DNA from 4 places in the Acetobacterium sp. K1/6 genome. Region 1 is predicted to be linked to each of the others. Evidence: riboswitches for the same ligand, from Rfam matches in the RefSeq annotation. Region 1 holds a riboswitch; each other region holds the start of a gene.
The links. A riboswitch is a leader RNA that binds a small molecule or an ion and turns the genes downstream of it on or off. The one in region 1 is predicted to bind cobalamin.

Region 1 (7,380 bases):
TTTTCGCCAAAAACCACGGTTTGTTCCTGGTAATTCTCACCGGCTGAAAAAATCATTACTTCATTTTCTGCCAGGGTTTTGTTTTGATTCGTCATCCGGTTGTAATCTTCTAGCGGTACCGTGGTAATCTTACTGATCGTATTATAATACGTTAGATCCAAGTTCTCATCCGTTACCATATCCGGCAGAAAATGGCTGCCCTCCTTAAAGGCCGTAAAAGTACTCATATCAAAAGACAGTTCATTTGTTGTTTCTACCTTGGCACTGGTCTTTTCGGCTACAACAATTTTTTCAATCTCCGAAAAATCGGTGGTTTCAGCCGCACCAATAAAGCTCACATCCATGGGATAGTAATCCCGCCGCATACTTTCCTGACCGATGTATAAGGATACCGTCGTGGAGATCGTGACCAATACCATGGTGCTGAGAATACAAATATTAGCCAGACCGACAGCATTTTGTTTCATTCGATAAATCATCCCGGAAACTGAAATAAAATTTCGGGACTGGTAATAGAACTTTTTATTCTTCTTCAAGCATTTTAGCAGTGTGACGCTCCCCGCTGTAAACAAAGCATAGGTTCCGATGATGACAAAAATAACGGCCACAAAGAAAAGCAGTATCGCTTCAATGGGATCTTGCACTGATAAAGCAATCGCATAGCCAATTCCCAGCGAAATCACGCCGATGAGCGTCATCAACCATGAAGATTTTGGTTCTTTTTCACCATGCTCCCCACCTCTTAATAAATCAATGGGGTTGGTAAGCTTTACCTGCAAAAAATTAGTTAATAGGGTCAAGCCAAAAATAGCCAGAAATACAACCGTCGTATATAACAAACCCATTTGATCAATCTTAAAAGCAAGTGGACTTTTAATATGAGCAAGGTTAAGAAGGATTAGAAACATCAGTTTCCCAATCAGGACCCCACCAAGGAGCCCTAAACTCAAACTGATTACCGTCACAAATAGCGTTTCATAGAATAACACTCTGGCAATATGCTTCTTTTCCATTCCCAGAATACTGTATAATCCCAGTTCTTTTTTTCGTCGTTTAATCAAAAAACTGTTGGTATAGAAGAGAAAGATCACCGCAAAAATGCCAATAACAATAATCCCGAGGAATAATAATATTTTCAAGCTTTCCGAACCTTGCATTGCGTCTAATCCCTTATTGCTTTGGATTGAAACGATGGTATAAAAAGCCATAATCGATCCGATACAAGTCAGTATATAAGGGATGTAGGTGTTCCCGTTTTTCTTTAAATTGACCAGCGCCAACTTGGGATAAAAAAACTTATTCAAGGTTCTCACCTCCGGTTGCCAGTATCGACAAGGTAAAGGATATTTTCTGATACATGTCGTCGTTACTCATCGAACCCCGATAGATCTGATTGTATATTTCGCCATCTTTGATAAATAACACCCGGTTGGCATGACTGGCTGCTGCCACTGAGTGAGTAACCATCAGGATCGTCTGACCCAGGTCATTGATGGTTGAAAAGATCTTTAGCAGATTCATCGCCGCCTTGGAATCCAAGGCACCGGTGGGTTCATCAGCGAGCACCAGTTTGGGCTCGGTAATCAGTGCCCGGGCCACTGCGGCCCGCTGTTTTTGCCCTCCGGAAACCTCGTAGGGGAATTTTTGTAGCAGTTCCTCGATTTCTAATCGCTGCGAAAGGGGCTTAATCCGGCTGTTCATTTCTTCAAATTTTTTCTGAGCCAATACCAGCGGCAAAAAGATATTATCCTGAATCGAAAAGGTATCTAAAAGATTAAAGTCCTGAAAGACAAAACCCAGATTATCCCGACGAAAGGCCGAAATGTCACTGTCTTTGATAGTGACAATATTTTTACCGTCCAGAAACACCTCCCCACTGGTGGGTTTATCAAGCGATGCCAGAATATTGAGCAGGGTTGTTTTTCCTGAACCGGATTCTCCCATGATGGCCACGTATTCGCCCTGTTCCACCGAGAAACTAACATTAGACAGCGCCTGTACCTGATTCCCGCCAAACCGGGTGGTATAGATCTTTTTTAAATTCTTTACTTCGAGTAATCGCATTATTTTTCTCCCTCTATGATTTGAAATTTTCTTATCGACAACTAAAGTATAAAGGAAACGCAGCTGCCCTGCCATCGCTTCGACTTACATTTCGACTTCTAATCTTACACTTTTGTAAGGTTGTCTTATAAGGCTTCAAACCGCTTAGTGGCCAGATCAATGCTGACTCGGGTGCCCTTTCCCACCTGGGAGGTTACAGTAATTACGTGGGAGAGCTTATTTAATACTTGCTGACTCAAGTAAAGACCGATGCCGGTAGATTTTTTATCCATTCTGCCGTTGTAACCGGTAAAGCCCCGATCAAAAATCCGTTTAATATCTTCTTCTCTGATTCCAACACCGGTGTCAGAAATAATTAGGGTTTTTTCTGAATGTTCATCCAAATAAATGGATATCTTCCCCTGATTGGTGTATTTCAGAGCGTTTGAAATAATCTGTTCCAGAACAAAGATCAGCCATTTTTCGTCGGTTAGAACACGGCAATTCATTTCTTCCAACTCCAACGATATTTTTTTATTGATAAAAATAATGCTATATTTTTTCACCGCCTGTCTGATGAGGTCTGCCAAATCATACTCAACCAACAGCAAATCTGATGACATACTTTCAAGCCTTAAATACTGGAGCACCATCTCGACGTATTGTTCAATTTTAAAAAGTTCCTGGGCATAGGTGCTGGTGCGTTCCCTATCACCTTCCTCCGTCTGAAGTAACAGTCCCATTGCTGAGATAGGGGTTTTAATCTGATGGGCCCATAAGGTGTAGTAGTCAATCATATCCGTTTGCCGGTTATCGAACTGGGAGATCAGCTCAGCCCGATTCTCCGCCAATACCCGGGTCAGGGTTTGATAGTCTACTTCCAGCAAATCCCGAGGCTTTGGTAATTCCCCCACCCCAGCGGTGGCCCTACTGATCCCCTCTGTCAGGCGCTGATGCTTTTGATAAAACTGCACAAAATCCAGACCGGCAAAAACAACGGCCAGAGCCATAACCAGTTCAGTACTATAAACAATCGGCTCCAGCGGCAAATAATACAGGGCATATACCATGGCAAAGACAAGTATGAATAAGACAAAGGCGACCATTACCCTAATCCGACTTTTCAAGTAAGCACCCAATACAAATAATATTTTCATTTTACACCTCGATTAATCCCCAATTAAATAGCCGACGCCTTTTTTAGTGGCAATAAAATCGGCCAGCCCGGCTGTTTCCAATTTCTTGCGCAGCCTGGCAATATTTACCGTCAAGGTGTTATCGTCCACAAAGCAGTCGCTGTCCCAAAGCCGTTTCATAATCACATCCCGAGAGACCACCTTGCCCTTATTTTCCAGTAAAATTTGAAGGGTTTTAAACTCATTTTTACTTAGTTCCACTTTTTGATCCACATAGATAATGCTGGCATCATTAAGATTTAGAATCGCGCCCTTATGTTCCAGTAGGCTTACTTGGCCCTGAAAGGAGTAGGTCCGCCTAAGCAGAGCTTGAATCTTTGCCACCACCACCGCCAGATCAAAGGGCTTGGCAATAAAGTCATCGCCGCCCATGTTCATTGCCATAACAATATTCATGTTATCACTGGTCGACGAAATAAAAATAATCGGCACCTTAGAAAGCTTGCGGATTTCGCTGCACCAATGGTAGCCGTTAAAAAATGGCAGGGAGATATCCAAAAGGACAAGCTGCGGATCATAGGCCACAAACTCATCCATAATATGATGGAAATCCGCAACGATTTGGGTTTCAAGTTCCCATTTATCCAAATGATTTTTTAGTGCTTTTGCTATAATCTGATCGTCTTCTACAATTAGTATTTTATACATACCGAACCATCCTATCCTTTTCTGACCGTGGGCAAAGTAAAACACTGATGCTTTGTTGCCGCTTTGTTGCCGCTTAACTCCCATTATAAATCAAAGTAGCCCAATTTCAAAATCGATCTGAAATTCGACTGTCAGATTTGTTCTTATCGATAACGTTAAAACTCCCCATTGCATGACGGGGAGTTTTTTTGTATCGCTAAAATTTATTCCACACTCCAGGCTTCCACATTGGGGATGGAGTATTGCTGACCATCATCAGTGGTGTCGGTATAAAGGTATTCAACAGTTCCCCATACGGTTACCATTTGGCCTTCAACAAAGGGGGATTCTCCAGAGTTTAAGCGATAATAGACCTGTACCATTTGATTAGGATCATCGTTTAAATCCATGATAAAATCACAGAAGTAGTGTTGATTTTCAAAGTTTTCATAAACCTGATAAACCCGTCCCGTCATCTTGACCTTATTTCCGGTTTCATTTTTAGCCGTTTCAACTACATCGGCATAAGATAACTCTGTGGTCTGAGCTTTAAACGGATCCAATCGGGCCTTTCTCTGGACAGTCGTCTCGTCGTAATAGCCCATGTCAAAATTACCCTCGTAAATTATATCGCCATAATAATTGTAAAGCGTGCCCTGTCCATCATAACGATTATCGGTGTAATTGCCATCATATAAGAGCTTCTTATCAAGATACTCTTGTCCCGGCCCATTTAAAAGATCATTCTGATAATTACCTTCCTGTGTGAACCCATCTTCCCAAACGGTTTCTCCCATTCCCTGAAAATGGCCTTGTTCCCATGTACCGTCATAAGTCCAGGCAACTTCAGCATCATTGGAAACCGTAAACACGCCAGTTCCCTGAGGCAAACCTTTTACCAATTGGCCGTTATAGGTGCCGGTTTTTTCGCCAAATGATAAGGCTAAGGTAATTTCCTGGTTTTTTACCGACTCCGATTTATTGCCAAAAATGCTCGGAATCAGCGAGCAGCCTGACAGCAATAGCGCTAAGCCAAGGGCTGTCAGTATCAATGTTATCTTTTTCATCATACATTCCTTTCAAAACTAAATGTTTGCAAACCATTTGCTTGGTATTTACCCATTCTTTCACCAGTCATTTGTTTTTGCCAAAAATTTTTATTAAAGATCGTCAACCTCAACCATCTGTTTTAGTTGGGTCAGAAAGGCGGCCATCCACTGATTATCCTGACGGATGTATTCCGGATGGGCTAAGACCTCTTTTGGCAACTGGACATAATCATCCGGAACCATTTCATCGCCGCAATTTGCAATCAGATCATTAATAATCGGCAGGGTGTTTTCCAGGTGAAACTGAAAGCCAAAAACTCTTTTGTTATAAATGAAGGCCTGATTTTTGCAGGCGGTGCTTGCGGCAATGACCGTGGCCGCCTCAGGCAGCTCGACAAAGGTATCACCATGCCAGTGAAAAACCACCGGGTTGTCCGGAAAAAATGCAAACAGCGGTGACGCTTTGGCTTCTTTAGAAAACGTGATCGGGAGCCAGCCGATTTCTTTTTGCTTGTTCTGAACAACCTTCCCGCCAATGCTATCAGCAATTAACTGACTGCCGAGACACATACCAAGGACCACCTTGTTAGCTTTTATGGCGGCTTTGATCAATTTTTTTTCGGCCTTCAGCCAGGGGTATTGATCTTCTTCATAAATGTTCATGGGACCTCCCATCACCACCAGCCAGTCAAATTCATTTACCTCCGGCAGTGCTTCATCGTTATACAATTGCGTCGAGGTAATAATACTTTGATTGGTTTTTGCCCACACTAGAATACTGCCGGGATTTTCAAAGGGTACGTGCTGTAAATAGTGAATTCTCATCTGTGACCTTCCTATCTGATTATTGATTATTATCCTTATTTTTATGCAAGTATACCATTTTAAACGCATTTTTTAAATTTTTTTATTTAAAGGCAAATAAAAAAAGCACAACCAGAACTGGATGCACTTTTTTTATTGGTACTCAGATTTTTGGCCAGAAAAATCTAAGCAGAAATGAGGAATAATATTCTATCAAAAATGTAAATTAATGAAAGCAAGGTAAATTCGGGGATGTCACACACCATCCCCGAGGAAGGGAATTAAATACTGACTTGGAGATGTCCTTCTATTCGAAGAGATTCTACTTTTGGCTAGGAGAAATTAACCAACTCCCAAGAATCACACACTTCCTGGGTTCGCTTGCAATCGTTGTCGACAACAAGACGAAAAAAAATCCTTCTCCAGTGGAGAAGGATAAAAGAATCATACTTACAAATTTAAATATAATGCTCTTACAGCCCTCTAAATCGGAGGTTGTTAAGAAATCACTACAAACAGGTCTTCTGGCTCAACAATCAACTTTCCATCTCCCTTCCCGTTAAGTTCTTAACAGTGGTTATGAGACGGTCATCATGTTTTACAGCTGCGATTACAGCAAAGGATTTACACCTTTTTCCCTTGAATATAGGACAAGTTCACTATTTAATTAAGTTTATTTTACACCAGGTTGCACTTCTTGTCAATAGCATTTTGAACCTTTGAGTCGTTAATTTAATTCAGCATCCCCAGTGATAATAAAAATCGGGTTGGCGGCCTTTAGCATCGTTAAACCACCAATGCCTTCGCCCCGGCTGATGCCCACTTGAACCAGTTCTACATTTTCAAAATACTGGTTCATCAGGGTGGTGGCCTGGGCGGCGTTCTCCAGGGTGACAAAATTGGCAATGACCCGACCACTGGCCCGGAGATTGGCCTTACACCACTGAAACAGGCCTTCCATATTACCGCCGGAACCACCAATGATGACCCGATCCACTGGCTCTTTAATTTCAGCCAGCACTTCTGGCGCCTTACCGGGGATAATGACCACATGGTTGGCATTAAAATGTTCTTTATTCTTTTTTACCAGTTCCAGCGCCGTTTCTTTGGCTTCCACAGCATAGACCTTACCATGGTCGGCGGCATAAGCTGCTTCCATAGTGAGACCCCCGGTGCCGGCGCCGATATCTACGACCACATCGCCGGGGTTTATCCCCAGCAACGAAATGGTGAGGATGCGGATTTCGCGTTTAGTCATCGGTGCCTTACCCCGAATATAGGCCTCGTCCTTGTATCCTGCTATCTTACTCATTGATGACCACCACGACTGCCAGCCCTTCCTCCTGATAGCTCAGGGCTTCTGTTACGGTTAAGCGGGTTATTTTCTCATTAGGATAGGATAACTCTTCACCAACATAAAGCAAGCTGTTTTCACAACCGACTGATTTAAGAATCCCGGCAATAAACGCAGTATTATTATTTTTGTCAGTAAGAATGCCCAGCTTTTTATTTTTTGCCAGAGCTGCCGCCAAATCCTGATCCCGGCCATGAAGGCTCATCAGCTTAGCATCTTCCCAACACATTGCCAGTTTGGCAAAAAAATACTGCAACGAACTAATCCCGGGGATGCAGACAATGTCCTTTTCCGGTACTACTTTTTT
Region 2 (7,380 bases), on a different contig from region 1:
ATGAACCATGAATGTTCATAAAAATGAAATCAGCTTTTTCTGTTACCTCAACACATTGGGCATAGACTTCACTATTTTCTAGCTCCGTTGTATTAAACAACGCCACCCTAAACTTACCGGGATAGTGTTTATCTAAATTGACCAGAGCCTCCCTGAAAGTCAGGAAAGGCTCCATACTGGTCATAATAATGACTAAATTTAACATTTTTTCACCTTATTTGGCGACGGCAGGCATTTGTCTGAAATGACTGAATTCCGCATCCGGATAGAGGTCAGAGTGGAAAATGGCCGCCAGCTCCAGATATTTTTCATCAATGGTATGATAAGTCGACCAAAAACTATCGGTAATCTGCCATACGTTGCCACTGCTGTAAATCGGAAGATCCGCCGCTACCGGCACCTGATCGGTGATCGATTTAATATCCGGCCCATATTTTGGCATCCCGGAGTTAATATAATAATCAGCCTTTGAAACCCGGCTGTAGAACTCTTCCGGGGTTATAACGATAACCCCATCTTTGCCAACCCCAATGTCATCAAAAAGGTATTCACCGCCAGCATCACGAACCATTTGCGCCGCTTTTGATCCGGCATTCTGAACATAAATTTTCCCAGAAGAGACAATGGCCCAGGCAACCTTTGGTTTTTCTTCATTTTCTACCTTGGCTTTCATTTCGTCAATACGAACCATCGCTTCATCATAGTATTCAGCGGCTTCTTTTTCCAGATTATAAAAAGCAGAGTAGTATTTAAGCCATTCCATGGTGCCCCGATAATCGGTTTCGGTACTTGATGAATCATAGAGATAAGGAATGTTATTCTGGGATAGCATCTCCATCAGCTTCTGCTGTTCACTACCCATGCCAGTTATAGTAAAAACAATCTTCGGCTTCAGGGATTGGATCACCTCATAATCATAACTGCTGCTGGTGGCAGAATTAGAGCCAATATCTTTGATTTTACCTTCTAGCATGCGATTTTTCATCGCATCGAAATCCCACTCTTCGGCTTTTAAACGCACCCCAACAATGCTGTCAAACAGCGTTTCGTCATCAAAGGCTCGTAAAAAGCCAACCTGGGTGGTACTGGTATAAACTGACTGATCAATCGGAATGGTAATCGATGGTAGATCCTTGTATTCCTCTGGAGCTTCCTGACCTTTTTGCAGCAGTAACATTTGTTTTCCTTCACCATCGGTGACTATCTTATTATTATTATCAAGATATTCGATGTTAAAATTTTTGGCATACTGCAATTTGATGGTATTGCCATCCTCGCTTTTATAGCTCTTGTCAGCAGACTGACACCCTGTTAATCCTACTAACCCTGATACTACCATTACCGCAGTGACCGCAATCACCGCTAACTGTTTAAACTGTCTTTTCATTACTCTTCTTTTCTCCTTCTGAGTTTGTTTTTATTTCATTTGCCATGACCATTTCTGAAAGGGTCGTCACAAAAGAATTTACCATTTTTTGAATCACCGCTTCAGCGGACTCATGTTGTTTTGTTGATAAGTCAAGATTAATTGATTGATCTTTGGCAATCTGCTTAAGAATTATTACCCCGCCATTGATAGCTTCCGATCCAGACAACAACCCCCAGCCCAGCTGATCCATCAGATGAACATAGAGGGAAGTCATGGTTACCAGCTCATCCTCCTGATCCAACCGATGGAGACGATCGATCCATTTGGGAAAATCGCGTTGACCTTTATGACTGAGTTCATTGAATTTTTTAAAAAAGGTTCCCTCGGTAACGCCATAGCGTTTCATTCGCGCAAATAACCGATGCTGGGTAACCGGGTTTAAGGCCATATGCTGATTGAGGGATTCTTTGACAGTATCCCGCACCAACCGACCAATCAGTTCTCCCAGCTTGCCATGCTTTCCAGCATAGGTCAGTCGGTTAGTCGACTCGCTATCGCAAATAATCATCAGGTTATCCGTTCCTGATCCGGTGGCGATACCGGTTGAGTAAAGGCTGCTGGCCATCAATTCCTGACAAGCGGCTGTTTTGGCCTCGGTTGCTGTCACCATGGCTCGGGCCATACAGCCTTGTGTCATATTGCCACTGACAAAGACCATACTATTAATGGTTCCCGGTCTTAAATTAATATACTCGCCGTTTTTTTCATAGCTGGTAGCTTTCTCACCAATCCGCCCGCCATTGACTTCCAGACTAGCGGTGGTAATAGCCGTCACGGTCAGGATGTCATAGGTTTCGCTTTTAATGGCCGCACTTTCCATGGACACAATCGTAGCCATCCGTGCTACCGTGTCCGGAGCCAACCCCAACTCCTCCCGGATAAAGGACTGCATTTTTTCCTGCTGACCGGGTTCCATGTGTTCGCACAACCGACCCGGCCCGGGGTTGACATCCTGATTAAATATCGCCGTTAGATTTTCCTGATAACCACCATGCTCCATGGCGGTACTGATAACCTTTCGTGGTCCCGAAAAAGGCACCACCAGACACCGATGATAGCGATGAATAGGATCTCCGGTAGCTGTTACCCCCAACATCATCTCAGCACCCACTTCCTGTTTGTGGCGGGATGATCTGCAAAATCTCGGCCGGATTTTTACAGCATTTTATTTTTTCGGCCCAATCACCAAACCGTCCTTTTAATTCGCTTTGATCAGTTAAGCTAAAAACTACTTTTCCCATTTTGATGGCATCAATGATTAAATCCAGATTATGCTCATTCGTTTTTCCCACCGGAAAGCCGGTGTCAATAACATAGTGCATTTTTGCCATTTTAGCTGCTGCATCTTCGTAATGTTTTTCGGTAATCCGACTAAACGAGTCTTCTTCAACAACATCGCAATTGAGGGCCTTTGCCACATGCAAGTCAATGTCATTGCTATGCAGTACCCCGCAGCACATGCCAAAACCAGCTCGGGATACGGCCCGATAAACGCCGGTTCCAGTGCCATTTCCGCCGGTAATAAACACTTCCGGTAATACCGGTGAACAAAATTCGAGGCACCCTAACAACTCATTATAATTAGCCCCTTCAATTGAGTAAAGACTCTGAATTGTACCAGTTTTGATAATCTCTTCTGGCGTTCCCTGAGCTTTAACCTTACCCTTTTCAATCAGTAAAATCTTCTGACAGCCTTTAATAGCAATATCAATGTCATGGAGGGATAGCACCACGGTGATGCCTTTTTCCAGACAGAGTTTTCTTAAAATACTGATGACTTCCACCTTGTGCCGAACATCCAGATGACTGGTAGGTTCATCCAGAACAATCAGCTCGGGTTCCTGAACCAACGCCCGGGCAATCATGACCTTTTGTTTTTCACCATCGCTAAGTTCGAAATAATAGCGGTTTTTCAGATATCCAGCATCAACCAGATCAAGCGCCTCATTAACAATCTTTTCGTCTTCTGCTGATAGTCTTCCCATAAAATTGGTATGGGGATATCGACCCATTGAAGCAATTTCAAAAACAGTCAACAGTCCCAACGAGACCTGTTCAGTCAGCACGATCGCCATTTTTTTAGCCAGTTCTGCTTTTTTGATGGTCGCTATATCCCTTCCATTAATTTCAACTCGCCCATTTACCGGTGGTTGCAATCCCGTTAAGGTCCGCAAAATCGTAGATTTTCCAGACCCATTGGGACCCAACAAACAGATCAGTTCTCCTTTTTGGGCACAAATATCCACTTGTTCAACAACTACCTTTTTATCATAACCAACATTCAGATTTTCAGTGAAGATTACTGGTTTCATAGCTCATTTCCTTTCGTTTTATGGACGAGTAAGTAAACAACAATCGGCGCACCGATTAAGGCCGTAATAACCCCCAAGGGCAGTTCAATGGGGGAAAGAATCATCCGTGCAATAAGATCACAAACCCCGGTCATCAAGGCCCCAGCGAAAATGACCCCCGGTATCAGAATGCGATTATCTGACGTCCCTAGAGTGATTCGCACCATATGGGGAACGGCCAGGCCGACAAAGGAAATTGGCCCGGCAAAGGCGGTGATCGTTGCCGTCAAGACACTGGCAATCAGAATCACAATCACCCGGAATTTTTTCATGCTGAGCCCCATGGAAATCGCATAATTCTCACCAAAGAGCATGGCATTTAATGGTTTACTCAAAACAAAAGCCAGAATAATCATCGGTAAACCGATGCCATATAAAAACTGGACCTGTGGCCAGGAGAATCCCGAAAAACTGCCCATCGACCACATCACAAAGCCATGCAGCTGTTCTTTGTCGGCAAAAGCGGTCAGGATACTGGTAAAGGCATTGCAAATAAACCCGGCCATCATCCCGATGATTAAAAGGGTTGTGATGTTCTTTACTTTTTGAGCGGCAAAAACCACCACCACCATCACCAGCATGGCACCCAGAAAAGCACCGGCAAACAAACCCATCGGGGGCAGGGACTTCAATCCGAATGAGAATCCACCTAATAGTACCAGCCCCACGAACAAGGTTGCCCCGGATGAGACCCCTAAAATATAAGGCTCGACGATTGGATTTTTAAAAAATATCTGCAGCAACAAACCGGAAAGTGCCAGACAGGCTCCCCCCATGATCGTAGCCAGGGTTCTGGGTAGGCGAATATTCATAATAATCGGGCCATAGGTATCATCTGCCACTGCTTTTCCCGACAAAATAGATAGAATATCCGGAATACTGATATTGATGGACCCCACACTGATGCTGTATAGCGAAATCACCACAATGGCCCCAAGAATCAAGACCAGGATGCTGATTTGTCGTGCTTTTCTGTTTTTTATACTTTCCATTACCACCTCTGATTCATAATTTTCGTTGCTTTTTTCTTCATTATGAAACCTCCATTTATATTTCTAAATTAATACTATCGATGCTAACCAATATTTTCGCAATTTCCCCTGCTAGCTCGCAATATTAATTGCTCTGACAGTTTTGCTTTGTCCTTTAATCAGAAATGTTGATCTGACTATTTTGTAATTTTCCCAAGTATAAAAAAAGGCTCATTATCTCAAATTGAGACAATGAGCCCGTAAAACGGTACGCAAATAAAACCTTTTTTCTGTCTCTCGCAGAGTTTTGCATAAACAGGCAGGTCTTCTGGCTCAAGCGTCAACATACCCTCCTACCTTCCCATATTTCTACAGTGGCATTCCTGGAGGAACTCTTCTTTTACAGCGGCGGGACCGCGGAGGATTTTCACCTCTCTTCCCTTTTAATCGGCCTGCAATACAATGGATTGCAACCGACACCTGTTTTTAATTATTCAATTTTTAAACTTAGTCCTTTTAAACCCGTCTTATTTCTTAGCTTTTTTTGAGTCTGTTTTTTTTGGCTCGTCTTCTTTTTTCTTTCGCTCCACAAATCGCCCCATTAAGAAGGCAATAATCCCGACCCCGATTCCGGTTTGAAGACAGAAAAACAAACTTTCCACTTCACCGGGTATTTCACCGTTTATCGCCGTTTCAAAAATTGGGGTAAACCAGGGTTCATACTCTGTTCCGGTAATCTCAGACACAACCCCACTGCCCGCATCATCAGAGCCCCCAAACTCGGCATCCTGCAAGATAAACAGGGGGACCAGAGCAATGATTACTGCCAACACTAAAAGACCAATGACTGTTTTTTTTGTCGCTGTCATTATTTTACACCTCCGGTAAGATATCCCAGATCATTAAGTTCTGGTTGTGCATAGGTTTCCAGCCCGATTATAATAACCACGGTTAAAATTCCTTCGATGATAGCCAAGGGAACCTGAGTCGGTGCAAAGACGGCTAAAAATTTAACCATCGAAGCGGCAACGCCACCACTTTCGGAAGGATAGGCCATCGCCAACTGGAATGCGGTAACACAATAGGTAAACAAATCGCCAATTGCCGCTGCCAGAAAAACACCGACATGCTTATTAATTTTTATTTTTTTACAAAGTATAAAAATTCCGAAGGTTACAAAGGGGCCGGCAATCGCCATTGAAAAGGTATTCGCGCCCAGAGTCGTCAGCCCACCATGTGCCAGCAAAATAGCTTGAAACAATAGGACAATGACGCCTAAAATACTGACTGCCGCTGGTCCAAACAGAATCGCGCCCAGCCCGGTCCCGGTCATATGAGAACAACTGCCGGTTACGGATGGAATTTTTAAAGATGATAACACAAAAACATAGGCTCCAGCCATAGCCAGTAAGGTGATGGTTTTAGGATTTTCTTTGAGTGTTTTTTTTATCGACATGTAACCCTTAATTAAAAATGGAATACAGATCACGCCCCAGGCCACACTAAAACCGACTGGCAGGTAACCTTCCATAATGTGCATCGCACTGGCCACCGGGGTAAACCCAAATACCAGGGCGATCGCAGCCGCAGCCGCAATAAATCGCTTCTCTCTTGTTGTTAAACTTGTGTTCATAGTTCCTCCTCTAGTTTTTATCTATATATTATAAGGGTTTGCGAAAATTCTTGAGCGCTCAATTTTGAACTCTCACAAAGCCAACTTAACTTAAAATCGATTGCGCAATTACTGCTATCGTAACCATCTACCTAAATGACTCTTTACCGAATATTTTTTTGTAATAAAACTTTAAGCGCCTGGGGAGTGGTTGGATAGTTGCTTTCGTCCTTTATCATTTTGTTTTCAACCAGCATCTCATAAACATCGAGCATGGCTGGCCGTTTCAGATTTGCCTGCTCCAGGATTCTCGCGTTTTTAAAAATCTCCAATGGCGTTCCATCAGCAATAATTTTTCCCTGATCAAAAACTATCGCCCGCTCTGCCCAACGATAGGCAAAATCCACATCGTGCGTGGAGATCAGCATCGTTTTGCCTTCTTCTCCGAGCTTTAGTAGCACCTCTTCTAACATCTGGGCATTGAGGGGATCCAGGGCCGCGGTTGGTTCATCAAAGATAATGACCTCTGATTTCATCGCGATAATATCAGCAATCGTCACCCGCTTTTTTTCGCCGCCACTTAAATAATGAGGCGGACGATCTTTAAAATCGAGGATGTTCATGTAGGTTAGGGCCTCATCGACCCGGCTGATTACCTCTTCTCGAGGCAGTTTTAAATTCATCGGGCCAAAACCAACCTCGGCCATGACGGTGGAGGCAATGATCTGATTGTCGGCGTCCTGAAAAACAATCCCGATATTCTTGCGCAAATCTTTTATATTCTTTTTATTAATAATTGTGCCCTGATAGCTGATTTCGCCGTGATCGGCTTTAAGTACCCCATTGGCATTAAGAAAAAAGGTCGACTTACCAGACCCGTTCGATCCGATCACCGCAATCTTTTCGCCCTTAAAAATATTCACACTGACCCCATCCAGCGCCGGGTTTCCGTTTCCATAACTGTAATAAAGCTCGCTGACCTTTAGTATTGGTTCACTCATAATTAATGCCATCAAT
Region 3 (7,380 bases), on a different contig from region 1:
GGCCGGTAAAGCAAGAGATAATTTCATCCGGGGTGGCGTCAGTGGTCATATCAAAGTCCGTCGGTGGGGTATCAAGCAGATAATCCCGGACACAGCCGCCCACCAGATATCCACAGAATCCACAGCTTTCCAGCCCTTTAAAGACCTTTTCTACCGGAACCGGAAGACTAAGCTTCATTACTTCCCAGGCCGATGTCGTCGGCAACGGCCCGCATTCCCAAAATCGTTTCCTGCATCAAGTCATCCAGCGAATAGCCGGCCATCTCCGCACCTTTAGCGACGACCTCCCGATTGACCCCGGCGGCAAAACTGGCTGTTTTGAATTTCTTTTTGACTGATTTTAGTTCCAGATCGTTGACACTTTTGGAGGGCCGCATATAAGCACAGGCGGTGATCAGTCCGGCCAGTTCATCGGTGGCATAGAGAATTTTTTCCATCTGATGAGTCGGCTCCACATCCGCACAGATCCCAAACCCATGGCTGACCACGCTGTTGATAAAAGCTTTCTCATAATCGTTGGCTTCCAGAATTTCGACCACCTTGACACAATGCTGATCCGGATATTTTTCATAATCCAGATCGTGAAGCAGCCCGACAATTCCCCAATAGTCGGGATCTTCCCCTTCCAGTTTGGCAAAATGCTCCATCACTCCAGACACCGCCAAACCGTGATTAACCAGAGATTCACTTTCATTATATTCCTTCAATAACGCCAATGCTTTTTCTCGATCTAATTGTGTGTTCATTTTATCTCCTCGTTCTTCTTTTAATTACGTTTATTTTAACACAGTTTACTATTTACTGACAAAGCCAGTTTCAAATTATTAAGATTTTGTCGTTCACAAAAAGCCCTGCCACGGATTTTTTTACTTCCGTTGCAGGGCTGAGTGTTTAACTTTTCGTTTCTTAATAACTCGTCTTATTAAAACCCTGATCCCCAGGTTTGCTGAAATAGTGCATCGATCCGATAGCTCAGGGTTTCGGGCCCAATCCGATAGTTCACTTCATCGACCTGATTCACCGGCATGATTTCCATCAGTGAGTTGGTGATAAACACCTCGTCGGCATCGATCAACTGCTCGCGGGTATAATTACCCTCTTCTATCGGGATGAGGTTGGCTTTTAGCAACTGGATTACGCGGTTTCTGATAATTCCGGCCAGCAGCCCGCAATCCCTTGCCGGGGTACAGACGGTTTTATTTTTAATCAAAAAGAGATTGGTCATACAGCCTTCGGCCAGATAACCGCGGGTGTTATAAAAAATCGATTCGGAAAAACCGCGGGCCTTGGCCTCATTTAAAATCAGCAGATTTTCCAGATAGTTGTTGGACTTGATCGTGACCAGCCGGGCTGTTTCATTGCGTACCGCATCATTGGTACAGATTTTTACTCCCCGGGCAAACATCTGGCGGTCATAATGATTCTCCCGGGCGGTGATTAGCAGGTTGTCTGCTTTTAAGCCCTTACTGAGGGTGACCCGCAGCCCACCCCGATTCATCTCATTTTTTTTTATGATCTTCAGACAGTCCGCCTTAATCTGATCGGGATGACTGGTCAAGTTAAGGCCCATCACCAGGGCACTTTGTTTAAAGCGCTCCATATGATCCGCGAAAAAAACCGGTTTTCCATGGGCTACATTGATGGTTTCAAACACCCCATAGCCATAAAGAAAGCCCTGATCCAGAGAAATCTGGGGTTCTTTTGAAATTTCTCCGTTATAACTGGCGTAGTCCATTGGGTTCCTCCTAAACTGTTTAATTAATAGCGTTTCAGTGCATCCATCAGAGCTCTGCCCTTGTCGAAGGTTTCTTGATATTCGGACTGGTTGTCGGAATCCCAGACGATTCCACCGCCGACCTGAAAATAACCTTTCCCATCCTTGCAGACAATCGTCCGAATGACAATATTAAGATCGAGATCCCCGTTGAAACCAATATAGCCGATCGAACCGGTATAAATGTTTCGCTGGGTGGGCTCCAGTTCATCAATAATCTCCATCGCCCGGATCTTCGGTGCCCCGGTAATCGAACCGCCGGGGAAAGTGGCTTTGACACAATCGATGGCATCGAGGTCATCCTTTAATTCGGCCGTAACGGTTGAGACCAGATGAAAAACGGTCTGATAAGTTTCTAACTTAAACAATTCCGGAACCTTAACGGTGCCGGTTTTAGCAATTTTCCCCAGATCATTGCGCTCCAGATCGACAATCATTAGCAGTTCGGCTTTATCCTTTTCGCTGTTAACCAGAGTCTCCCGATTAGCGGCATCTTCCGCAGCGGTTTTGCCCCGGGGCATCGTCCCTTTAATCGGTCGGGTTTCAATGTTTCGACCCTGAACCAGAATAAAACGCTCCGGGGAACTGGAAACAATCTGTCCTTCTCCAAAATCAATGTAACTGGCAAAGGGAGCCGGGTTAATTTTTCTGAGTTCGCTGTATAATTCCAGTGGGCTAAGCTGTAAATCAGCGTTAAAGCGCTGAGTCAGATTGGTCTGGTAAATATCTCCCGCTAAAATGTATTCGTGAACTGCATCCAGTGCCTTCATATACTCCGGCTTGGTGAAATTACCCCGAAATTCAACATTCTTATTAATTTTAAAGTCTGTACGAATGGCAATTTTGGGATCGCCGACAAATTTTGCGGCTAACCGGCTGATGATATCCGCTTCATTTTCTTCGATTCCCAGGGCGGCCACATAGGTCTTACCTTCTTTATGATCAATAATCACTATCCCATCATAAAAACCCATATAACAATCGGGGATACCCACATCATCCACGGCACTGCGGGGAAATGCTTCCAGATGATGACAGAGATCATAGCCAAAATAACCCACTGCCCCACCTAAAAAAGGAAACGGGGATGGATAATCCATTTTATACTGTTTTAAAAGCTTTTGCAGTTCATCAAAAGGATCTCCCGTAAGCGTTTTCGTCGCTGTTTTGGTTTTAACGGTAATGGCGTCCGCTTTGCTTTTAAAGACCAGAAACGGGTTCCCACCGATAAATGAATAGCGTCCCAGACTGTCCGGGTCTCTGCCGCTGTCTAAAAAGAAACTATAGGGCTCATCTTTAAACAAAAGATAGCACTCAAAACTGCTTAAGTCGGTTTTTATTTCTTGTATTAACATCGCACACCATTTTCTTTTGTCGATTGATAAAAGTTATCCAATAATTCCATCCCCATTTCGGTAAGAATCGCTTCAGGATGAAACTGAACCCCTTCGATGTGGTAGTCTTTATGTCGCATACCCATGATCTCATTTTGATCAGTTCGGGCGGTGATCTCAAAAAAATCCGGTATTTCCTGATTTTCAACCACCAAAGAATGGTAGCGCGTCACCTTCAGGGGATTATTAAGACCATCAAACACGCCGGCATTGTCATGGGAGATGGCATGGACTTTGCCATGAACCGGTTCCAGAGCTTTTTTAATCTTACAGCCAAAGGCCTGACCGATGATCTGGTGGCCCAGACAAATACCCAGGATCGGAATTTCACCCTTAAAACGGTGCACCACATCCAGACAGATCCCGGATTCGTTGGGGGTGCATGGCCCCGGTGATAAGACAATCATCGACGGTGCCATCGCGGCAATCTCGTCCAGGGTAATCTTATCATTTCTCTTTACAATCACCGTTGCATTCAGTTTTTCCAGATACTGAACCAAATTATAGGTGAAAGAATCATAGTTGTCGATCATTAGAATCAATTTTTATACCTCTTAGTATTAGTCATTTTGTAAAGCATTGTACCATACTCCAAGGATTCAATACAATGAATTATAGCAGCAATATTTGGCCGCGATTTTTTTATCGCCGCTTTTTTTTCGCGGTTGATTTAAGCTAGAATTTACCCTCGACGCGATCATCTTTTAACGATTACTTTACTTTTTCTTTCCCTTAATTATTTACAATTTCAATTTGACAAATTGATCTCTGATGTGCTATTATTTGCTCAAGTAAATAAAGCTTTTTTGGTGCCTTGAAAAAGGAGAATAGGGAAACAGGTTAAAATCCTGTAGGGACCCACCACTGTAAAGTCGAGCACAAGTCATGACCACCTCACGGGAAGGGACAAACTGCGATGAAGCTGACTCAGGAGACCTGCCAGAAATGATTCCATTTGGACGACGGTAAAGTTCACATCTAAATTAGATGTGAACTTTTTTATTTAATTAAATCGACCTATCCAAATTTTCTTTTCATCGCCATAGAAATGCTTTATAATAAAATTAAGGAGTATCACATGAAAATCAACACGCGACAACTCGTTTTTATGGCGCTTTTAATTGCCCTCTCTTTTGTAGGAGCCCAGTTAAAAGTTTTTGGCACGATTGCCTTCGATTCACTGCCGGCCTTTTTGGGCACCCTGTTGATGGGACCTCTGGCTGGCGCAATTATTGCTATTATCGGTCATCTTTTAACCGCGCTTACCTCAGGATTCCCAATGACCCTACCCGTTCACCTTGCTATTGGTCTGGGGATGGGGCTGATCATGGTGGCCACCTGGTATACTTATGTTTTTGTTAAAAAGGCCGCAAATGAAATCGTCGCCCTGATCGTCAACGTTATCGTTGCCGCTATCTGCAACGGCCCGATCCTACTTTTACTCTGTTCGCCGCTTTTAATCCCCATGTTAACCTGGCCCGGAGTAATTGCAATGATGTTTCCCCTGGCTCTGGTGGGTGGAATCAATGCCCTGATTGCGGCCCTTGTCTTTAAAGCATTACCCCTATCGGTTAAAAATCAGGTATCTTCGGCAACTTCGGCTCAGGCATAAACTTAAGCTCCGCTAGAACCTGATTCTTAAATGACGAAGTAACTCACAAAATACATGGCACTTACGTTATTATAAAAACCCCCGAATGGAGGACCGTATGAAAACTTATCAATATCGTGACCTATCCGTCATTGAGCTTCCTGATTCCCTCCTGGTCACTGCCTGCGACAGTAGCGGTGGCGTCGGGGAAAAGCCCGGGGATGAACTGTGTGTTGCCACCAAGTACATTTCTGTTTTTGCTGCCCGGGTATGTCTTTTTGAACTGCTGGCCTGTGGCGCCCAGATCATCGGTCTTTCCAACACCATCGTCGGAGAAATGCACCCCACCGGCGAAGCTCTGATTAAAGGTATTCGGGAAGAATTGGAACGAGCCGGTATCGGAGATCTGCCCATTAATGGTTCGACCGAAGAAAATTTCAAAACCAGCATGACCGGTTTTGGCATTTTTGTACTCGGAATGGCCAATCGGTTGCGAATCACTCCCTCAGTATCTGCAGATGTGGTGATCTGCATCGGTAAACCCAAATATGTCAGTGCCCTTATTCTCGATGGCGATCCGGAAATCGCCAATTATCAGGATCTCAAGACCTTAGTTAAGAACCCTGCCGTAAATGAGATCGTTCCCTGCGGTTCCAAAGGGATTTTATACGAAGCCAACACGCTTGCCAATATTTACCAGCTCCAATTTGAACAATTACCTAATGATCTGAATGTAGTGGATTCTTCCGGCCCGGCAACCACCGTAATTGCCAGCATCAAGCCCTCAGCCCTATCCGGACTGGCTGCCATCTTTAAGGATAAGCTGACCATTATTGGTTATTTCAGATAACAAAATATTTGCAAATATCGAGTAGCTAGAAATCCGGATAATTAGTCCGGATTTCTTTGCTCTCACAGAACCGTGCTTACGTTTGCCGTACACGGCTCCTGAAATCTCTCATCGAATTAATAATAATTCGACAGTAATCCAACTTTATATTGACCTAAATCGATGAGTCCCAAGTCTTCAAAGTACTGATTCGGGAGTAGCATGTGGATGATATGGACATTTGAATTCTTCCATTTCGTCACCGCCATCTTTTCACCACTACCTTTGATCCCCTGTTTTCTCATTTCCTTATGCATGGCTTTATATGTTTTCCATTGCTTCATCTTTATCATTCGCAACCTGCGCCGAATCCATGACATCATCTCTGTAATCAATGATTTTATGTTGGCGATCCGATAATAATTCAACCATCCCCGGAGCACTGGATTAAGCTCTTTAATCACTTTTTCAAGTGGCCTTCCGGCATTTCTTCTGGTTATGTTTCTGATTTTGCCCTTAAAACGTTTGATCCGTTTGGGATTGATCACCAGATATTTCGCATAAATCACGAACCCCAGGAATGTCACGCCTTCTCTCACACTGGTCAGCCTGGTTTTCGTCTCATTTACCTTCAGTTTCAATTCTTCTTCCAGAACTTTAGTTGCGTAGGCTTTGTAATTGCCGGCTGTCTGTTTGTCTTTTGCAAAGATGAGGATATCATCTGCGTATCGAACGATCCGCAGGCCTTTGCCCTTCATTTTCTGGTCAAACTGATTGAGGTAGATGTTGCTGAGCAACGGTGAAATGACGCCTCCCTGGCAACTGCCGATTTCTGTTTCGATGAATCGGTCGCTCTGCATCACCCCGGATTTCAGAAACTTCCTGAGCAACCCTAAAACTTTTCCGTCACTGATGCGTTCGGCCACCGCCCGCATTAAAATCTCATGATCAAGGGTGTCAAAGCATTTGCTCAGATCCATATCCACAACTTCTGTCAGTTCGTACCGATTCATAAAGCGTTCGGCCTTGGCAACAGCTTGCTGTGGGGAATGGTTGGGGCGGTATCCATAACTGGATGGATGGAAGGTTGGTTCATAGATTGGTTCAATGATATTCACAATGGCTTGTTGGACGACCCTGTCTTTGACGGTCGGTACCCCCAACAATCGTATGCCGCCATCCGGCTTTTCAATTTCTACCCGTCTGACCGGGTCTGGTTCATAGGTGTTGGTTTTCAGCTTCTCATGAAGAAACTCAATATTCGTTTCCAGTGCTTCATTAAAGTCCAAAACCGTTTCTCCATCAATTCCGGGAGCTCCATGGTTCCGTTTGACCTTTCTGAAGGCCAGCTCCAAATTTTCTTTTCGATAGATCTTATCGATCAGGCTGTACCATTTCTTCATGTTCCACCTCCATTCCTGCTTTACTTTTCCGGCACTCTCCGTTTAAGCTATCTGTTCTTCATTCGTTTCCTTTGACGTTTCTAGCACTCTGGCAATCTTATCTTTATTCCACGAATTACTTCAAATCTGTGTCGTCAAAAGGACTCGCATGGTATTTTATGCCAATTCTTTCGGACCTTCCGGCCTTTCAGCCTTCGTTTAACACCTTCGCTCTTACTTCCCATGTTTCAAAGTAATCTTTGAGATTTCTTCCGCCCTTCGCATCAGATCGGGACTTTTGACCCCGATCCGTCACCGTTATAAAAACAGCATCCTTCACGTTTTCTCCTCCAGTCCATTACTGGCTTTCATTGGCGTGATGTTCATCACTACTATGGCTTCATCTGCAT
Region 4 (7,380 bases), on a different contig from region 1:
TGACGCTTTTATTAATTCAACGTATATTGAGATGTCATTAGAATAAGGATGGATTAAGATGAAAAACGAGCTGATTATCGAAATTGACAATTTAACCGTGGATTACCCCAACGAAAACGAACCCGTCCGCGCCCTGGATGGGGTAAATCTGAAGATCAATCAGCATGATTTCATCTGTGTCTTGGGACCTTCGGGTTGCGGAAAAAGCACCCTGCTTAATGTTATTGCCGGGTTTACCCTGCCGAGTGAGGGCACCTTTTTAATGCAGGGTCAGCCGGTTTCAGGGCCGGACCGTCAACGGGGTGTGGTTTTTCAGTCGGCGTCTCTTTATCCCTGGATGAGTGTCCGTAAAAATGTCGAGTTTGGCCCTAAAATAAAAGGGCTTCCCAAAGACGAGATCACCCGGATTGCCAACCATTATCTGACCCAGGTGCATCTGCTGGAGGTGGCCGATCAGCCGCCCTTTCAACTGTCCGGGGGGATGAAACAGCGGGTGGCGCTGGCCCGGGCACTGGCCAATGAGCCAGCGATTCTGCTACTGGATGAACCCTTTGGCGCTTTGGATGCACTGACCCGGATTCATATGCAGCAACTGGTGCGAAAAATCTGGAAGGATGATCAGAACACCATTTTTATGATCACCCATGATGTGGACGAAGCCCTGTCGCTGGGCACCCGCCTGCTGGTGATGTCCAAAAGTCCCGGCACCATTATTCAGGAATTTACCGTCGATTTTTGTGACCGGGTTGATAAACGCACCGGACGGGTTCAAGTGGATGCAAGCTATTTGGCCCTGAAAGAAGAAATCCTGGATTTGATTGACGTTTAAAGAACCGGTCAAGTCCCCAATCATTCACCAGATTAAGACAAAAGAGGAAATGACCATGATACCATTTAATATGCCCCTTTATTTGGGAACCGAAATAAAATATATAAAAGCGGCCATCACTAAAAATCATCAGATTGGTGGGGATGGCCCTTTTACGAAAGCCTGTTCGGACTGGTTGTGTCAAAACGCCCAGATCCCCGGGGCTTTTTTAACGAACTCCGGCACCGCGGCTCTGGAAATGACGGCCCTGCTGGCCGGCATCAAGCCCGGAGATGAGGTGATCATGCCGGCCTTCACCTTTGTGACCACCGCCAATGCCTTTGCCCTGCGCGGTGCCACCATTGTCTTTGTTGATATCCGGCCGGATACCTTAAACATTGACGAAACCCTGATTGAAGCCGCTATCACGTCCCGCACGAAGGTGATGGTGCCGGTCCATTACGGTGGCATTGGCTGCGAGATGGATGCGATTATGGCTATTGCCAGACGCCACGATCTGTTGGTGGTGGAGGATGCGGCGCAAGGTGTGATGGCCAGCTACAGAAATAAAGCCCTGGGAAGCATCGGAGATCTGGGCTGTTACAGCTTCCATGAAACCAAAAACTACACCATGGGGGAAGGTGGCGCCCTACTGATTAATCGCGAGGATCTAATCGAGCAGGCCACAATTATCCGCGACAAGGGCACCAACCGCCATGATTTTCTGGCGGGCCGGGTGGACAAATATTCCTGGGTCGATCTGGGTTCCTCCTATTTACCCAGCGAACTCAACGCGGCTCATCTTCTGGCTCAGCTGGAAGCCGCCGAAATGGTTAACCGGCAGCGGCTGAACCTGTGGCAGCACTATTATGAACGGTTAAAACCGCTGGTTGCGGCTGGCTATATTGAGCTGCCGGTAGTGCCGGAACACTGCCAGCATAATGGTCATCTGTTTTATATCAAAACCGCCAGTCAGCAGGAACGGAACGATCTGATTCACTGGCTCAAGCAGCATCAGATCTGTACCGCCTTTCACTATACCCCCCTCCATGAAACCCCCGGCGGCCAGAAATTCGGACGCTTTCACGGTGCCGACCGCTTTACCAGCAACGAAAGCCTGCGGTTGCTGCGGCTGCCATTATACTTTAGCCTTTCGGAGCCAGAGCTGGAGCGGGTGGTCGCAGAAATTGTCGCCTTTTATAAACGTTAACCCTGCAAGATATCGGCGATATTGTCGTAAAATCGGCATCAGAAATGTTTGTTGAGACTAAATAAAAGACTTGACGCGGTAACTGGTTAGTTGTATACTAGGCATACAATTAAATCAGAAATAGAGGTGGCTGGCATAGCAATGCCGGCATAATAGGGAAACAGGTGAAAATCCTGTACGGTACCGCCGCTGTATAAGAGGAGTTTTTCCAGGAATACCACTGATCATTTGGGAAGGTAGGAAAAATGAAGACGCTTGAGTCAGAAAACCTGCCTGTGTGGATATTCTTTTATTCTGCGTGATTACAGAATAGGTGAAGAACAAAGAAAGGCGTAGCGATGCCATTTCTTTGTGTTTTAAATTCAGCATAAATACGGAGCTGCAGTTGTCATTATGATAACTGCGGTTTTTTTATTTAGGAAAAAATGGAGGTAAATTTTGGAAAGAATAGCGATTTATGGTAAAGGGGGAATTGGAAAATCAACCACGGTGTCCAATCTTTCCGCGGCTTTGGCCCAAAAAGGGTTAACAGTGATGCAGATCGGGTGTGATCCTAAATCAGATTCAACCATCAACCTGACTGGCGGAAAACGCATCCCGACAGTGCTGGAAGTGATTCGGGATAAGGATATAGCTACGAGACTTTCTGATCTTGTATTTACTGGCAGTGGCGGGGTCCTCTGTGTCGAAGCTGGTGGACCAAAACCTGGAATCGGCTGTGCCGGTCGGGGAATTATTGCGGCCTTTGAAAAACTGGCTGAATTGAAAGCCAATGATGTTTATAACCCGGATGTCGTCATTTACGATGTGTTGGGAGATGTGGTCTGTGGCGGTTTTGCCATGCCGATCCGTAATGGCTATGCCGACAGCGTTTGCATTGTGACTTCGGGAGAAAGCATGTCGCTTTATGCCGCCGATAATATTGCTGCTGCGGTGCGATCTTTTGGTTCCCGGGGATATGCCAGTCTGAAGGGGCTGATCCTCAATAAGAAGGGGATTGTCAATGAAGCGGCTATTGTTGCTCAGTCCGCCCGGGAAATTGACACCGCAATTCTCCACACGATTGAACGCGATCCACTGGTGCAACAGGCCGAAGCCTTACATCAAACCGTGATTGAGGCCTTTCCGGAAAGCCCTCAGGCGCGATCCTATGCGGCGCTGGCGGATAAATTGTTTGACTGTGAAAAAACCGCCGGGAGGGCAGCAGCATGCGTTTAAACAGACTGTCAGAAATTAACCATAATAAGGATATTTATGGGGCGTCGGTGGCTATTTCATGTGGGGTTTTTTGTCCAACCTTCGGGGTGGCCGTAGCAGCGCCGCTGATCAGAGAAGCGGCTGTCCTGGTCGTCGGAACGGCTGAATGCACCTGGTATGCCCGAAACAGCTGCATCTACCACAGTGAAGAACCGGGCTACGAGCGGTTTTTTGCCGGTGTCTTTGAAGACACCGATATTATTTTTGGCAGTCGCGATGGCATCCTGACAGCCTTGCTGCAGATCGCCAAAGATCCCCGGATCCGTTGTATTTTTTTAGTCAGCACCTGCATTCCTGAAATTATCGGTGAAGATCTGGAAGCCATTAGTCAAGCCGCCGAAAAGGAATGTGGCATTCCGATTCTGCCCATTCATGTGGCCCATTATGACCGAAACTGCAATGAATTTGGGGTGGCGGTGTCCCAGACCATGAAAGCAATGGTCCGGCTGATGAAACCGCAAACGGTCAAACCGGGAACGGTTAATCTGTTGGGACGAAATTTTCATGCCGGAATCGAAGGCTCTCTGAAGGATTCGGAACTGCTGGGACTGCTTACGCAAAACGGGATTACGCTTCATCTGATCATTCCGGAACCCTGTAACATTGAAGCCCTTCAGAGCGCCCCGGCGGCGGCCCTGAATATCGTCACCAGCGAGGTCGGTCGGGAACTGGCAATGGCCTTGGAAGACCAGTTTGGCACTCCCTACGTTTTCTTTGAACCCTCTTTTGAGCTGGATAAGATCCGATCAGGTTACCAGCAGCTGGCAGGACATTTGGGTATCTCGATTCAAAAAATAATTGAAAAAGCTCATCAAAACGCCGTTTCGCAGCTGCAAGAGGCGCGGCAGGTGCTGGCCGGAAAAAGCTTTGTCAATGGTGGTCGGCCGCCGGATGCCTTTGAAGCGGCGGCATTTCTGACCTCCCTGGGAATGGTGCCACTGCTGATTAACGCCTATCGGCTCACGGATAACAGTCAGGAGCAGATTGATCGGATTCTCGATCAGGGTTGGGATCCCTATGTGAATTACGTAGCCAATCCCAATGCGGCAGTCAGTCTGATGCCGGAACTTTTACCGGATTTATACATTGGTTTTGGACCGGTGGATTATTTAAAACAATTGGGAATCTTGCACCTGGAACGACTCGTGCCACCGGGAAAAATTGGCTATGAAGCGATCACCTGGGCACTGGCGGCGGTCAAATCAGTTTTAGCGGGAGGTGCACCGGATGTATCTTTCTAACAATTATCCCGTCCCATCGGAACGGATGGGTTTGCTGTGGGCCCTCAGCGGCGTCAGGGAGCTGGTGATTGTGGAGTTCGGGCCGGAGGGCACGACCCGCTATTTGCTGGAATCGTTAAAAGAATTCGGGAATGCGGCGCAGGCCAGCTTTTACACCACCACAATGGATGAGGATGTCGTGGTGTTTGGTAACTATGACCGGCTCAATCAGGTCTTGATGGAAATTGATCAGCGCCTTCACCCCGAAGTGATTGTGGTTCTGGATTCATCAGTGGCCGCGGTGATCGGGGTGGATCTTGATGGCATCTGCCATGAAATCAAACCGCACATTGACGCCAAACTGATAACAATTAAAGGAGGTGGTCTGAAAAACGACTGGACCGTGGGGATTGAAACGGCATTGCGTTTACTGGGTCAGATAGCCATTAAAAATCGGCCTAAAAAGAATCGGTTTAACATCATCGGCTGCTGTGCCGATGAATACAATCATCTGGCCGAAGCCGCTGAAATTAAAGACATGATGGCAAAGTGTTTTGCTATGGAACTTAATTGCAACCTTTCCGGAAACACCAGTGTCGCCAGTTGCAGAAATATCGGGCAGGCGGTGGTAAATCTGGTGCTCCGGCAGGAGGGACTGGCGCTCGCACAAGATCTGCAGCAGCGGTTCGAGATTCCCTATGTTGATGGCCGGCCTTACGGGTTGGTAGGAACCCGGGCCTGGCTGCAGAAGATTGAACGTGTTATTAACCAGAAGGCCGATTATGCCGCCGTTCATCAGGCCGTAACAGCACTGAAAATAGCCAAGGAACAGGTCATTCAAAAGAATTCGGGAAAAACCATCGTACTTTGTGGCCATGAAGATAGCGTCCGGGGTTTAGCTGAGTTTTTTAAAGACGAGCTGAATCTTGAAGTATATTTTCTAAAGAGCAGTTGGTGCTCCCGTTCCACCGAGTTGTCGGTGATCAGTCAGTCGGCCTATGAAAAACTCAGAAGTCATCAGGACGTTCTGGTTCTGGCAGATGGGTTGCAAATCAGAGACCTGCCGAGCGTGGATCGGATTCAGGTTGCCCATCCCAAAATTGCCGGGTTCACTGAAGATCAGCCGGGTTTAATGGGTTTTCGTGGAGCGGCCTATCTGCTGAACAAACTAACTAAATAAATTGATTAAATCTTAAAGGAGACAGGAAGAATGAAAAACAGATTAAAACGTGTCTTAATTATCAGTATGTGTTTGCTGATGGTCAGTCTGTTAGCGGGCTGTGGCGAAACAAAAAAAGATGAAACCAGTGAGGCTTCAAAATCAGAGCGAACGATTACCGATCTGGCTGGAAAAACAGTCACCCTGCCAGCCGTGGCAGAAATCAAAAATGTGGTGATCATTGCGCCACCGCTGTTATCCACCTATGTCAGCAACGGATTGAGTACCGACAATATCGTTGGTGTCAGTGCGATCGCGCTGACCGAAATGAATAAAGTTTTATTGGATTACTTTGTTCCCAATAATAAAGAAATCAACACGACCTTTGTATCATCTGCCTATGAATCTAATGCCGAAGAACTTCTAAAGCTTGATCCGGATATTATTTTAGTCTATGGAGATACCCAAAAAAAAGGTCTGGAGACGATTCAGGTCCCCGTGGTGGACTTTTTTATAAAGAATCAGGTTAACGAAGACTGGTCGGTCCAGATTGATCAGTTGATGCGGGAAATTTTTGGTTTGGAAGATGACAATTCGCTACAACAGGAATGGGATATCGCCAATAAAAAGGTCGATACCATTCTTGCTGAAATCGGCAGTGTCGAAAAACAAAAAGGTCTGATGATTATGAGTAACACCGGAGATAAGATTACTGTTCGTGGTGCCGGTACTTATGGGGATGACTGGTTAGTGAAAAGTGGATTGGTTAATGCTGCGGCTGAGCTAAGCGGTGAAAACATTGAAGTAACCATGGAACAACTGCTAGCCTGGAACCCTGATATTGTCTATGTTTTTCGGGGATTACCGGCAGATCAGTATTTATCAGGTTCGATTGCCGGCCAGGACTGGTCTCAGATTCAGGCTTTCAAAGACGGTAAAATCTATAATACTCCGGTGGGGATTATGAACTGGGGTACTCCTTGTGCTGACTCACCGCTGATGATTCAATGGCTGGTCAGCAAAAACTTTCCCGAAAAACTGTCAGACAATGAATATCAAACGATTCTGAAGGAGTTTTATGAGCGCCGTTATGAAATTAAACTCAGTGACGAAATGATCCAGTCTATCTTGATTCCTGGTAGCGGTAAGTAAGATTTCAATGAAACCAATCACCAGGAATAACACATTTATAGTATTGCTTTTGGGGTTACTAATCGTTTTTTCTTTTGCTTCACTATTTTTAGGTCGGTATTATGTCGAGCCGGAGCATGTTTTAAAGCTGCTCTGGTCCGGACTGTTAGGCAGTCCTCTTGATAGTGTTGATAAAACGGTAGTACTTGACATTCGGCTACCGCGGCTTTTTATAGTTATTCTGGTGGGCGCTGGTTTGTCTGTCAGCGGGGCGGCTTTTCAGGGCTGTTTTCATAATCCTCTGGTCAGCCCTGATGTATTGGGGGTTAGTGCCGGGGCCGGTTTTGGTGCCGCCCTGGGAATTCTTTGGACTAATGGGGTTACCACCGGGGTTACGGCTGCGATGGCTTTTGCTTTTGGGCTTTTAAGTGTAGTAGTAAGCCTACTTCTTTCGCGGTTAAAAAACGAATCCTCAATTTTAGCGCTGGTCTTATCCGGGATCATTGTTTCGGCCGTGTTTAACGCCCTGATTTCGCTGGTCAAATTTGTGGCTGATACCGATTCTCAGTTGCCGGCGATTACCTTCTGGCTAATG

Region 2: another riboswitch for cobalamin. It lies ahead of U2P91_RS15630 (FecCD family ABC transporter permease); the one in region 1 lies ahead of U2P91_RS08865 (type 1 glutamine amidotransferase).
Region 3: another riboswitch for cobalamin. It lies ahead of U2P91_RS04100 (ECF transporter S component); the one in region 1 lies ahead of U2P91_RS08865 (type 1 glutamine amidotransferase).
Region 4: another riboswitch for cobalamin. It lies ahead of U2P91_RS12520 (AAA family ATPase); the one in region 1 lies ahead of U2P91_RS08865 (type 1 glutamine amidotransferase).

What each region holds. Positions count from the first base shown of each region.
Region 1 covers NZ_JAXQGA010000008.1:58,823-66,202, reverse strand. Annotated here, with positions in the region: gene U2P91_RS08890 (FtsX-like permease family protein) at 1-1,313, opposite strand, end outside; gene U2P91_RS08885 (ABC transporter ATP-binding protein) at 1,297-2,064, opposite strand; gene U2P91_RS08880 (sensor histidine kinase) at 2,190-3,200, opposite strand; gene U2P91_RS08875 (response regulator transcription factor) at 3,213-3,887, opposite strand; gene U2P91_RS08870 (hypothetical protein) at 4,091-4,933, opposite strand; gene U2P91_RS08865 (type 1 glutamine amidotransferase) at 5,027-5,740, opposite strand; cobalamin riboswitch at 6,216-6,401, opposite strand; gene cbiT (precorrin-6Y C5,15-methyltransferase (decarboxylating) subunit CbiT) at 6,447-7,031, opposite strand; gene cbiE (precorrin-6y C5,15-methyltransferase (decarboxylating) subunit CbiE) at 7,024-7,380, opposite strand, start outside.
Region 2 covers NZ_JAXQGA010000023.1:31,525-38,904, reverse strand. Annotated here, with positions in the region: gene cobN (cobaltochelatase subunit CobN) at 1-205, opposite strand, end outside; gene U2P91_RS15645 (ABC transporter substrate-binding protein) at 215-1,387, opposite strand; gene U2P91_RS15640 (adenosylcobinamide amidohydrolase) at 1,371-2,528, opposite strand; gene U2P91_RS15635 (ABC transporter ATP-binding protein) at 2,530-3,741, opposite strand; gene U2P91_RS15630 (FecCD family ABC transporter permease) at 3,738-4,772, opposite strand; cobalamin riboswitch at 5,052-5,250, opposite strand; gene U2P91_RS15625 (energy-coupling factor ABC transporter substrate-binding protein) at 5,279-5,620, opposite strand; gene U2P91_RS15620 (energy-coupling factor ABC transporter permease) at 5,620-6,384, opposite strand; gene U2P91_RS15615 (energy-coupling factor ABC transporter ATP-binding protein) at 6,528-7,364, opposite strand.
Region 3 covers NZ_JAXQGA010000003.1:219,797-227,176, reverse strand. Annotated here, with positions in the region: gene U2P91_RS04125 (CCA tRNA nucleotidyltransferase) at 1-205, opposite strand, end outside; gene U2P91_RS04120 (HDIG domain-containing metalloprotein) at 168-746, opposite strand; gene U2P91_RS04115 (aminotransferase class IV) at 923-1,735, opposite strand; gene pabB (aminodeoxychorismate synthase component I) at 1,759-3,129, opposite strand; gene U2P91_RS04105 (anthranilate synthase component II) at 3,123-3,710, opposite strand; cobalamin riboswitch at 3,959-4,127, shown strand; gene U2P91_RS04100 (ECF transporter S component) at 4,247-4,780, shown strand; gene U2P91_RS04095 (alpha-ribazole-5-phosphate synthase) at 4,878-5,609, shown strand; gene ltrA (group II intron reverse transcriptase/maturase) at 5,726-6,991, opposite strand; gene U2P91_RS04085 (hypothetical protein) at 7,179-7,310, opposite strand.
Region 4 covers NZ_JAXQGA010000014.1:20,621-28,000, reverse strand. Annotated here, with positions in the region: gene U2P91_RS12535 (ABC transporter substrate-binding protein) at 1-46, shown strand, start outside; gene U2P91_RS12530 (ABC transporter ATP-binding protein) at 59-829, shown strand; gene rffA (dTDP-4-amino-4,6-dideoxygalactose transaminase) at 885-2,018, shown strand; cobalamin riboswitch at 2,126-2,310, shown strand; gene U2P91_RS12520 (AAA family ATPase) at 2,457-3,236, shown strand; gene U2P91_RS12515 (nitrogenase component 1) at 3,227-4,516, shown strand; gene U2P91_RS12510 (nitrogenase component 1) at 4,503-5,675, shown strand; gene U2P91_RS12505 (ABC transporter substrate-binding protein) at 5,706-6,806, shown strand; gene U2P91_RS12500 (FecCD family ABC transporter permease) at 6,814-7,380, shown strand, end outside.